DNA from 2 places in the Nitrospirillum guanabarense genome. Region 1 is predicted to be linked to the other one. Evidence: predicted binding sites of a transcription regulator. Region 1 holds the regulator's gene; the other holds the start of a gene.

Region 1 (5,329 bases):
GCTGGGCGTGAACAACCGTAATCTCAAGACCCTGTCCATCGATCTCGCCACCACCGAGATGCTGGCCGGCATGGTTCCCCCCGGCCGCCACCTGGTGGCGGAAAGCGGCCTTTATCATCCCCAGGACCTGCTGCGCATGGAAATCGTGGGCGCCCGCCGCTTCCTGGTGGGTGAGTCGCTGATGCGCCAGGCCGACGTGGCGGCCGCCACCCGCGCCCTGCTGGGCCTGGACCAGGCGGTGGCCTGAGATGGCCGAGACCAGCGGCCTCACCCATTTCGACGCCGCCGGCCGGGCGGTGATGGTCGACGTTTCCGACAAGGCGGAGACGGAGCGCCTGGCGACCGCCCGCGGCCGCGTGACCATGAAGGCGGAGACCCTGGCCCTGATCCAGGCGGGCCAGATGGGCAAGGGCGATGTCTTGGGCGTGGCGCGGCTGGCCGGCATCATGGCGGCCAAGCGCACCCCCGACCTGATCCCCCTCTGCCACCCGCTGGCCCTGACCAAGGTGACGGTGGACCTGACCTGCCTGCCTGAGGACAACGCCGTGGAGATCGAGGCCACGGCCAAGCTGAAGGGCCGCACCGGCGTGGAGATGGAGGCGCTGACCGCCGTCAGCGTCGCCGCCCTGACGCTGTACGACATGTGCAAGGCGGTGGATAAAGGCATGGTCATCGCCGATATCCGCCTGATCGCCAAGGACGGTGGCAAGAGCGGCCCCTACCGTGCGGAAAACTCCTGACCTGCAGGCCATCCATGATCCCCGTTGATGAAGCGCTGGCCCGCATCCTCTCGCAGTTCCAGCCCCTGGGCGGCGAACTGGTGGGGGTGGGCGAGGCGCTGGGCCGCGTGCTGGCGGCCGATGTCGTGGCCCGGGTGACGCAGCCGCCGGCCGCCGTCTCCGCCATGGACGGCTGGGCGGTGCGGGGGCCGGACCTGGGCACTCTGCCCGTCACCCTCGCCCGGATCGGCGAGGCGCCGGCCGGTCGGCCGTTCGCCGGCGCGGTGGGCCCGGGCCAGGCCGTGCGCCTGTTCACCGGCAGCGTCATGCCCGAGGGCGCCGACACCGTGGCGCTGCAGGAGGACTGCGACGACCTGGGCGACAGCGTGCGGGTGCGCGAAGGCAGGCCCGGCCGCTGGGTGCGCGCCGCCGGCCTGGACTTCACCGCCGGAACCGTGGGCCTGAAGGCCGGCCGCCGCCTGACCGTGCGCGACCTGGCCCTGGCCGCCGCCATGAACCACCCCTTCCTCACCGTGCACCGCCGCCCCCGCGTCGCCATCCTGGCCACGGGCGACGAGGTGGTGATGCCGGGGGAGCCGCTAGGCCCCGGCCAGATCGTCAGCAGCAATGGCCTGGCCCTGGCCGCCCTGGTGCGGCGCCATGGCGGCATCCCGGTCAACCTGGGCATCGCCCCCGATGACGCCGACGCCCTGGCCACCCTGGCGCGGGGGGCCACCGGCTGCGATCTGCTGGTCACCACCGGCGGCGCCTCCGTCGGCGAATACGATCTGGTGCGCGGCGCGCTGGGCGGCGAGGGGCTTGAACTCGACTTCTGGAAGATCGCCATGCGGCCGGGCAAGCCGCTGATGTTCGGCCGCCTGGGCGGCACACCCCTGCTGGGCTTGCCGGGCAACCCCGTCTCCAGCCTGGTGTGCGCCATCCTGTTCCTGGTGCCGGCGCTGCGCCGGATGCGAGGGCTGGCCCCGGCCGAGTTGCCCAGGGCGCGGGCCGTGCTGGCCACCCCCCTGCCCGCCAACGACCGCCGGCAGGATTATCTGCGTGCCGCCCTGGTGCCCGGCGATGGCGCGTTGCCCGGCGTGGCGACCTTCAGCCAGCAGGACAGCTCCATGCTGAGTCGCCTAGCGGCGGCGGATTGCCTGATCGTCCGCCCGCCCCATGCCCCCGCCGCCGAGGCCGGCACGGTGGTGGATATCGTCCCACTGGACGAGATTTAAGGTCCCGAGCCCCGAACCCGCCCTAAATCTGTCATCGTCTGATGGTTTTTCATCGCTGACCCTTGACGTGGGCCGTGAACCAAAATAGAACATGGCCAGTACGTTTCGGGTTTGTTCCATATCTAGCGGCTCGACACAGCGAAGGGGGCGATATGCTGACGCGGAAGCAACAGGAGCTGCTGCTGTACATCCACCAGCATCTGGGTGAAGGCGGCGTCTCCCCCTCATTCGATGAGATGAAGGATGCCTTGGGCCTCAAGTCCAAGTCCGGCATCCATCGGCTGATCACCGGACTGGAGGAGCGTGGCTTCATCCGCCGCCTGCCCCACCGCGCCCGGGCGCTGGAGGTGCTGCGCCTGCCGGAGACGACGCCGGCACCCAAGAAGGCCGCCGCCGCGGCGCCGGCGGACGTGGAACCCCGCTTCAAGCCCAATGTCATCAAGGCGGACTTCCAGGCGGGCCTGCCCGGCCGGGATGCCGGCGATGCCATCGGCGCCGTCAGCCTGCCGCTGTACGGCCGCATCGCCGCCGGCCTGCCCATCGAAGCGCTGCGTGACAGTGGCAGCACCATCGACATCCCCGTCTCCATGCTGGGCATCGGCGAGCACTACGCCCTGGAAGTGGCGGGCGACAGCATGGTGGAGGCTGGCATTCATGACGGTGACACCGTCATCATCCAACGCTGCGAAACGGCGGAGAACGGCGCCATCGTCGTCGCCTTGGTCGACGCAGCCGAGGTGACGCTGAAGCGCCTGCGCCGCAAGAACAACTCCATCGCGCTGGAGCCCGCCAACCCCACCTATGAAACGCGGGTGTTCGGTGCCGACCGGGTGCGGGTTCAGGGCCGCCTGGTCGGCCTGTTCCGCCGCTATTGACCAGACATCCTGGACTAGACAGCGGCCCTGGCCACCTCAGTCCCAGGGCCGTTTGCTTTGCGGGTCGTGTACCGTCTCGATGCGTACACCGCCGCGTTCGAAGTACAGGGCATGGGCGCCGCAGGCGGCCAGCACGTCAGGGCCGATGACGCGGGGGGCGTCGCAGCCGGCCGCCGGCACGCGGGAGATCACCAGGTCGGCGTTGTCGCAATCCTCCGCCAGGGCGTCGCGGGTCCAGGCGATGGCCACCAACCGGCCTTCGGGCGCCGCCGGATCGCGCCGGTCCAGGACGATAGAGATCGGGGTGGTAGAGGCATCCCAGGCTGTCGCAGCGCAGGCTGCCGTCATCCGTGCCCACGGTGGGCCAGGCGGGCGGGCGCCCCTCCCCGCCATCGCGCTTGCCCCAGGTCTCCACCTCGAAGCCGCCACCGCGCGAGGACGACAGCCACAGCTTGCCGCCGCCGTCACGCACCGCCACCATGGTGCCGCCGCCCGACACCACCATGTCCGGCCGGGGCGTCAACGGCGCCAGCACGCAGCCGAGCGCGATGGGCGCCAAGCCGATCAGGCGCCAGCGGCGGCGCCACAGCATGAGCCACAGGCCGCCGCCCACCATCAGGCCGAAGGCCAGGTCGGACAGGGCGGCGCCGTGCAGCGCGGCCCCCGGCAAGGCGGCGGTGACGCGCGCGGTCCACAGGATGCCCTCGCAGCCCCAGCCGATCATGTCGATGATCCAGCCCTCCAGATGGAAGGGCATGGCGACATAGGCCAGCAGGCACAGCGGCATGATCCACAGCTCGGTGATGGGAATGCCGATCAGGTTGGCCAGCACGCCGTAATTGGCCACCTGCTGGAAGTGGTAGAGGCAGAACGGCATGGTGGCGATGGTGGAGATGATGGAGGTCAGGCACAGCCCGCCCACGAACAGCAGGGCGCGCCGTGGCCAGCCGCCCTCCTTGCGCCAGCGGTTCATCGGCTCGCGCAGCACCTCGTAGGCGCTGATCAGCGCCAGCACGGCGCCGAAGCTCATCTGGAAACTGGGGCCGGGCAACTGCTCCGGCTGGTACAGCAGGCAGAGGATGCCGGCAACGGCGATGGCCCGGGGGCTCAGGACCGAACGGTCGGCCAGGATGGCCACCATGGCCAGCGCCGTCATGAGGACGGAGCGCAAGGTGGGCACCTGCGCCCCGACCAGCATCATGTAGGCGAGCGTCGCCAGGATGGCGAAGGCGGCGGCGTACTTCTTGATGGGATGGCGCAACGCCACGCCCTCCCACAGCGCCAGGGCCGCGCGGGCGAAGAAATAGAACAGCGCCGCCACCAGGCTGATGTGCAGTCCGGAGATGGACAGGATGTGCTGCAGGCCCGAGACGCGCATGGCCTGCAGGTCATCCGGGGGAATGCCCGTCTGCTCCCCATTCAGCAGCGCGATGGCGATCATGGCGGGCGCGCCCGTCAGGCGCTCGGCCACGCGGCTGGCGATCAGCTCGCGCAAGGCCACCACCCGGTCGTTGACCCAACCGATCCAACCCACCGGCGCCGGCGCCACCACCTCCGGCGTCTTGAAGGCGAAACCCACCGCCCCGATGCCCTGGTAGAAGGCGGAGCGGCGGAAATCGTAGGCGCCCGGCTCCGGGCTGTCGGGCGGTGGGCGCAGGGCCGCCAGGATGCGCACCCGCGTGCCCGCCGGTGGCGCAGCATCGGTGGGGCGCAGGCGGATGCGTACGGCGGGCGGAGTCAAATCCGGCGCCTGGCGGGGGATGCGCGGGTCGGCCAGGGTGACGCGTACACCCTTGTCCAGACGCTCCACATTGGCGACGCGGCCTTCCACCGGCACGGGGCCCAGGGGTCGCTGCAGGATGGGGGTCCTCAGCCAGGTGGTGCGCGCCTCCACCGCCGTGAACCCCATCCCCAAGGCCAGCAGCGCGCCCAGCGTCAGACGCAGGGGCAGCCGGTCGCCGGCCAGCAGGTACAGGCCGAAGACGCCCAGGGTGAACAGCAGACCCGACCAGGGCGGCGGCTCTCCCGGCATGGCGAAGTAAAGGGCGATGCCGGCGCCCAGGAAAACAGGAACCCAAAGGACCCAACGTTCCCGCTCTTCCACCAAATTGACATACGCTGATGTGACAATGCTGGCTAACGCGGCGAGCGCACGATGTGTGATCCGCATCACATCTGAAGGGGGTGGGTCGGCGCCAAATTCGCTCCGCCCAGTAGCTAAATAGGACCCATTCGACAAGTCCGGGGCCTCACCGTCCCAGTCCTCTCCAGCGGGGTCTGCCTCAGGGTGCATCTTCGTTCCGGGTGTGCTATCTCAGCGGCTTCCGCATCCTGGTGATGCGCCCTTGGCGGCTATCCTGCCGCCGGATCTGATCACCAGCTATCTCGATATTCGCGTCGCGCCGTCAACCTTTGGATGAGGCCCTTCCAAGGCGCCCGTTCCAGACACCCCGACGGGGCGCCGCCCGCCGCATGCCGGAGAGTGCGTTTCCCATGAGTG
Region 2 (5,329 bases), 670 kb from region 1:
CGAAGCCGGAAAACATCGTCATCGCGGTTAATCGGGACGGCGACATCTTCTGGAACGAGTCCAAGGTGCCGGACTACAGCGCGCTGCTTGAGAAGCTCAAGGTGCGCGCCGTGGAACAGCCCCAGCCGGAAGTCCACATCCGTGGCGACAAGAACGCGCGCTACGAATATGTGGGCCGGGTGGTGGTCGCGGCCCAGCGGGCCGGCATCGTGAAGATCGGTTTCATCACCGAGCCGCCGGCGGGCGCGATCCCGGTCGCGCACTGACGGTTCCGCCGAAGGAGTTTAAGCCATGGGTATGAACGTTGGCGGAGGCGGTGAAGACGAAGCCATGATGGACATCAACACCACGCCGCTTATCGACGTGATGTTGGTTCTGATCATCATGCTGATCATCACCATTCCGATCCAAACCCATGCGGTGAAGTTGGACATGCCGTCGGCGACCCCGCCGTCGACCAATACGACGCCGCCTGAGGTGATCAACATCATGGTGGATTTCGACAACACGATTCAGTGGAACGGAACCACCGTTGATCGCCATGACCTTGAGCTGCGTCTGAAGGACGCCGCGCTCAAGAACCCGCAGCCCGAGGTTCATCTTTGGCCGAACAAGCTGGCCAAATATAACACCGTGGCGATGGTCATGGCCTCGGCCCAGCGTCTGGGCGTGACCAAGCTGGGTCTGGTGGGTGCGGAACAGTTCATGGACTAAGTCCGTGTCTGCGGCGGCCTCGTTACCCGAGCTGGTCTTGGGATGCGGGGTCGCCGTAACCGTTTCTGGGGGCTCGTGATCTTTTGGGGGCGCGAGCCCTGACCGGGATGCCTGTCCCGATTTCACCCCAATTGCCAATTTAGATTTCCCGATATGAGGGGCCGCTCGTCGGTCCAGCCCTTCAACAAAGCAGGTAAAGTCCTCGGAATGATCGCCAAGCACTTCCTTCGTGCCGCACTGCTCGCCTCGGCGCTCACCATGGGCGGCGCCGTTGTCATCAGCGCCACCACGCCGGCCCAGGCCGCCGACGCCAAGAAGTTCAGCCCGGAAGTCGGCAAGCCGCTGCAGGAAGCCCAGAACGCGCTGAAGGCGGGCAAGTTCAAGGAAGCCTTGGACAAGATCGACGAGGCTGAGAAGAACAGCAAGACGAAGTCGGCTTTCGAGACCTGCACCTTCGAGACGCTGCGCGCTTCCGCTTACAGCGGCCAGAAGGACATGGGCAACTTCGCCAAGTCGCTGGAAGCGACCCTGACCAGCTGCCAGCTGGCGGACGCCGACAAGGTGAACCGTGACAAGTTGATTGCCGAGGCCTACTTCAGCGTGAAGAACTACGCGAAGTTCTCCGCCGCTTCCGACCGCTACTACAAGGACGGCGGTACCGAGAACCGTCTGAAGGAACTGGCCATCCAGATTTACCTGGATCAAAAGGACTACGCCAACGCCTCCAAGGCCGCGCGCGCCATGATCCAGGCCCAGGGCGGCAAGCCGTCCAAGACGCTGCTGCAGACCGTCGCCAGCGCCGAATACAGCATGGATCACAAGCCCGCCTTCGTTGAGGCGATGGAACGGCTGCTGATCAACTACCCGGATCAGGAAAGCTGGGAAAGCGTCATCCGCGGCGTGCAGAAGCTGCCGGGCTTCAATTCCAACCGCCTGCAGATCGATGTGCTGCGCCTGCAGATCGGTGCCGGTTTGGTGAAGGATCCGGGCCCGTACCTGGAATTCGCGCAGCTGGCCATGAGCGATGGCCTGGGCGCCGAAGCCAAGGCGACGATGGACAAAGGCTTCAAGGCCGGCATCCTGGGCAAGGCCCAGGGCGACCGCGAGAAGCGCCTGGCCGACATGGCCGGCAAGCAGGTGGACGACGATCAGCGCAAGCTGCCCGACGACGAGAAGGAAGCCGCCGCGCAGCCTGACGGCAAGCAGCTGGTCAAGGTCGGCACGCAATACTTGGCCCTGGGCAACGCCGCCAAGGCCATCGAGGTCATCCAGGCCGGCATCAAGAAGGATCAGTTGAAGTATCCGGAAGAGGCCAAGCTGCGCCTGGTCCAGGCCTATCTGGCCGCCGGCCAGAAGCAGAAGGCCGTGGATACCATGAAGAGCATCAAGGGCACCGACGGCACCGCCGACATCGCCCGTCTGTACCTGATCCAGGCTGGCGTCACCCAGTTCTGATCCGTCCAGCGCCCTGGCGCCGGCGACAAGCCGTAAGCGAAGGCCGGTCCCTCATGGGGCCGGCTTTTGTCATTGGCGCGCTCAGAAGAGCGCCAGTTGGTCCCCCGCTTGGGGAGGGGGCCGGAACAGATCACAGCGCATGCTCCAGCGCCGCTGGTCCAGGCCCAGGCGCTTGACCGCCAGCTTGTAGCGGGCGGCCAGCAGCTGGGCATAGGGGCCGGTGCCGCGCATGCGGGTGCCGAATTCGGCATGGTTACGGCCGCCGTCGCGGCACTGGCGGATCAGGCTCAGCACATGGTCGGCCCGGTCGGGCGCATGCAGGCGCAGCCATTCTTCCATAAGGTCCGCCAATTCGCGCGGCAGGCGCAGCAGGATGTAATGGCCTTGGGTCGCCCCAGCCTCCTTGGCGGCCGCCAGGATGCTCTCCAGTTCGGCGTCGTTGAGCGCCGGGATCATGGGGGAGGCCAGGACGCTGACGGGCACGCCCGCCTGCGACAGCTGGCGTACGGCATCCAGGCGCCGTTGCGGCGTGCCGGCGCGCGGCTCCAGCTTGCGGGCCAGCCCGCGGTCCAGGGTGGTGATGGAGACGGAGACGCGCGCCAGACCGTCCGCCGCCATGGGCGCCAGGATGTCCAGGTCGCGCAGGACCAGGGGCGACTTGGTGATGATGCCCACCGGGTGACGGAAATCGCGCAGCACCTCCAGCACGCCGCGGGTGATGCGCTCCGTCCGCTCGATGGGCTGGTAGGCGTCGGTGTTGGCGCCCAGGGCGATGGGCTGGGGCGTGTAGCCCCTGGCCCGCAGCTCCTTGGCCAGCAGGGCCGGGGCGTCGCGCTTGGCGTAGAGGATGGTCTCGAAGTCCAGGCCCGGCGAATGGCCCAGATAGGCGTGGCTGGGCCGGGCGAAGCAATAGACGCAGCCATGCTCACACCCCCGGTAGGGGTTGATGGAGCGATCGAAATTCACGTCCGGGCTGTCGTTGTAGCTGATGACGCTGCGCGAGGCGTCCAGGCGCACCTGCGTGGCGGCGGCCACCTCCAGATCCGCCTCCTCATCCCAGCCGTCATGGCCCGCCCGGGCCCAGCCGTCGTCGGTGCGCATGCGGGCATGGGCCTCGAACCGGCCCACGCGGTTGGAGATGGTGCCCCGGCCCTTCAGCGGGCGGTCATCCAGGATGTCGACCATGGCGTCCTCCGTTACCCGGAGGGCAGCCTACGCCCGGCAAAACAAGAACACAACATGAACATTTGCGCCGCCAACGCTCCTGCCAGGCAGCAAAAAAGGCCGCCCCAGCAGTTCCGGGGCGGCCTTCCCTTGGGGCAGCGGCCGGCTCAGGCGGCGGCGACGGCCAGACGGGCGCAGACGGCTTCGATGAGCATCTGGCGGGCCCGGTCGACGATATCGTCCATGGAAGAGGTGCGCACGAACATGGCGGCGGCCCGCTCCTTCAATTCCTCTCGCGTCGGCAGGGTGGGCATGCTCGGCATGTGCAGCTCCGGCAGGCTGGGCATGGCGGGCATATGAAGCTCGGGCATGTGCAGCGAGGCCAGCATGGCCTCGGCCTGGGCGCGGGCGTTCTGCAGCTTGTGCTGCAATTCGGCCTTCACGTCGGCCAGCGAAGGGGTGTCGGCCAGGGTGGCCTGTAGGCGGGCGGCGATCTGCTCCACATGGAAGGTGTCGGCCAACTGGCCGGCGGCCTTCTCGATGATGGCCTTGCCCAGGCGCTGCTCGCCCCGCACCACGGCGGCCGGCGGGCGGTGCAGGTCCCAGGTGACGCCCACCCAGGAAAGCGCCTTCAGGATGTAGTAGGTGGTGTCCACCTCCCACCAGCGGAAACCCTGGCAGGCGGCACTCTGGTAGGCATGGTGGTTGTTGTGCCAGCCCTCGCCCATGGTCAGCAGGGCGAACCACCAGTTGTTGCGGCTGTCGTCGCCGGTCAGGTAGCGGCGGCGGCCGTACACATGGGCCAGGGAGTTGATGCAGAAGGTGCCGTGGTAGGTGGCGATGGTGCTCCAGAAGAAGCCCACCACCAGACCCGACCAGCCGGCCGCGAACCACACGGCGACGGCCAGGATGAAGGCGGGCAGGTAATGGAACCGGTCCAGGAAGCGCAACTCGGGGAACTTGGCCAGGTCCGGCACGGCGGCCAGGTCGGTCTTGTCGTGGCGCGCGGTGAAGATCCACCCCATGTGCGCGTACCAGAAGCCGCGCTGCACCGGGGAATGCACGTCCGCGGGGGTGTCGGAATAGCGGTGATGGTGACGGTGCTTGGCCGCCCACCACAGGATGCCGCGCTGGGCTGACGTCTGGGCGATGAAGGCCAGGATGAACTGGAACCAGCGGCTGGTCTTATAGGCACGGTGCGAGAAATAGCGGTGATAGCCGCCGGTGATGCCGAACATACGCAGGCCGTAGAGGCCGACGGCCAGGGCCACGTCCTGCCAGTAGACCCCCGTCCAGATGGCGCCCAGGCAGGCCAGGTGCACCAGGATGAAGGGCACGGCGCCTGTGGCCTGGATATCGTCCATGTAGTGGTCAGCCGGGCTTTCGGCCCGGGGGGCGGTGGTCTCGCGGGCGGGGTTGGTCACCGGGGTGTGCACTCCGTCAGGGGCCGGCGGTGGTGGGGCCGGGCAGGGATGATGTCTATATCGTCTGGATAGCAGGAATTGGCCTTGAAGCCGACTCCGCGTTTGGGCGTTATTCCTCTGACCCCAGGGTAAGGGACAACCCTGAAGGGGAGCTTAACACTGGTGGCGGTGCCGGCGATTTGCGCTGGGTCAAAAGTCCGGCGAAAGGTCGTCTGAGCCGAGGGGCGGCGCCGGGGCCTGGGCCGGGCCAACGGCGTTGCTGGCCGCCCCCTCCATCCACCAGCCGGAATCGGCCAGCTTGCCTTCATACAGCTCCATCACCGGCTTCTGCAGCCGGTCGACCAGCACCATGTCGTGCGTCGCCACCAGGCAGGTGGTGCCCAGTTTGTTCAGCTCGATGAACAGCCGCATGATGCGCAGGCTCATCTCGCGGTCGATGTTGCCCGTGGGCTCGTCCGCGATGATCAGCTTGGGTCGGGTGACGACGGCGCGGGCGATGGCCACCAGCTGCTTCTGCCCGCCCGACAGGCGCAGGGGCCGCTCGTCCAGCTTGGCCTTCAGCCCCACCCAGG

Evidence for each region. The regulator LexA, encoded in region 1, represses DNA repair genes until DNA is damaged. The targets are predictions, from matches to a motif close to ATGTTCTANTTTGGTTC.
Region 2: a site for LexA is predicted at 3,400-3,416, ahead of UAA55_RS27370 (PA0069 family radical SAM protein). Genes of this name have one in related genera too.

What each region holds. Positions count from the first base shown of each region.
Region 1 is NZ_JAYEER010000004.1:1,351,465-1,356,793, forward strand. Features, by position in the region: gene trpC (indole-3-glycerol phosphate synthase TrpC) at 1-247, shown strand, start outside; gene moaC (cyclic pyranopterin monophosphate synthase MoaC) at 249-740, shown strand; gene UAA55_RS24230 (molybdopterin molybdotransferase MoeA) at 755-1,954, shown strand; gene lexA (transcriptional repressor LexA) at 2,107-2,829, shown strand; gene UAA55_RS24240 (ComEC/Rec2 family competence protein) at 2,966-4,933, opposite strand; gene gltX (glutamate--tRNA ligase) at 5,323-5,329, shown strand, end outside.
Region 2 is NZ_JAYEER010000004.1:2,017,268-2,022,596, reverse strand. Features, by position in the region: gene UAA55_RS27385 (ExbD/TolR family protein) at 1-266, shown strand, start outside; gene UAA55_RS27380 (ExbD/TolR family protein) at 292-714, shown strand; gene UAA55_RS27375 (hypothetical protein) at 922-2,169, shown strand; gene UAA55_RS27370 (PA0069 family radical SAM protein) at 2,251-3,354, opposite strand; gene UAA55_RS27365 (acyl-CoA desaturase) at 3,501-4,757, opposite strand; gene ftsE (cell division ATP-binding protein FtsE) at 4,947-5,329, opposite strand, start outside.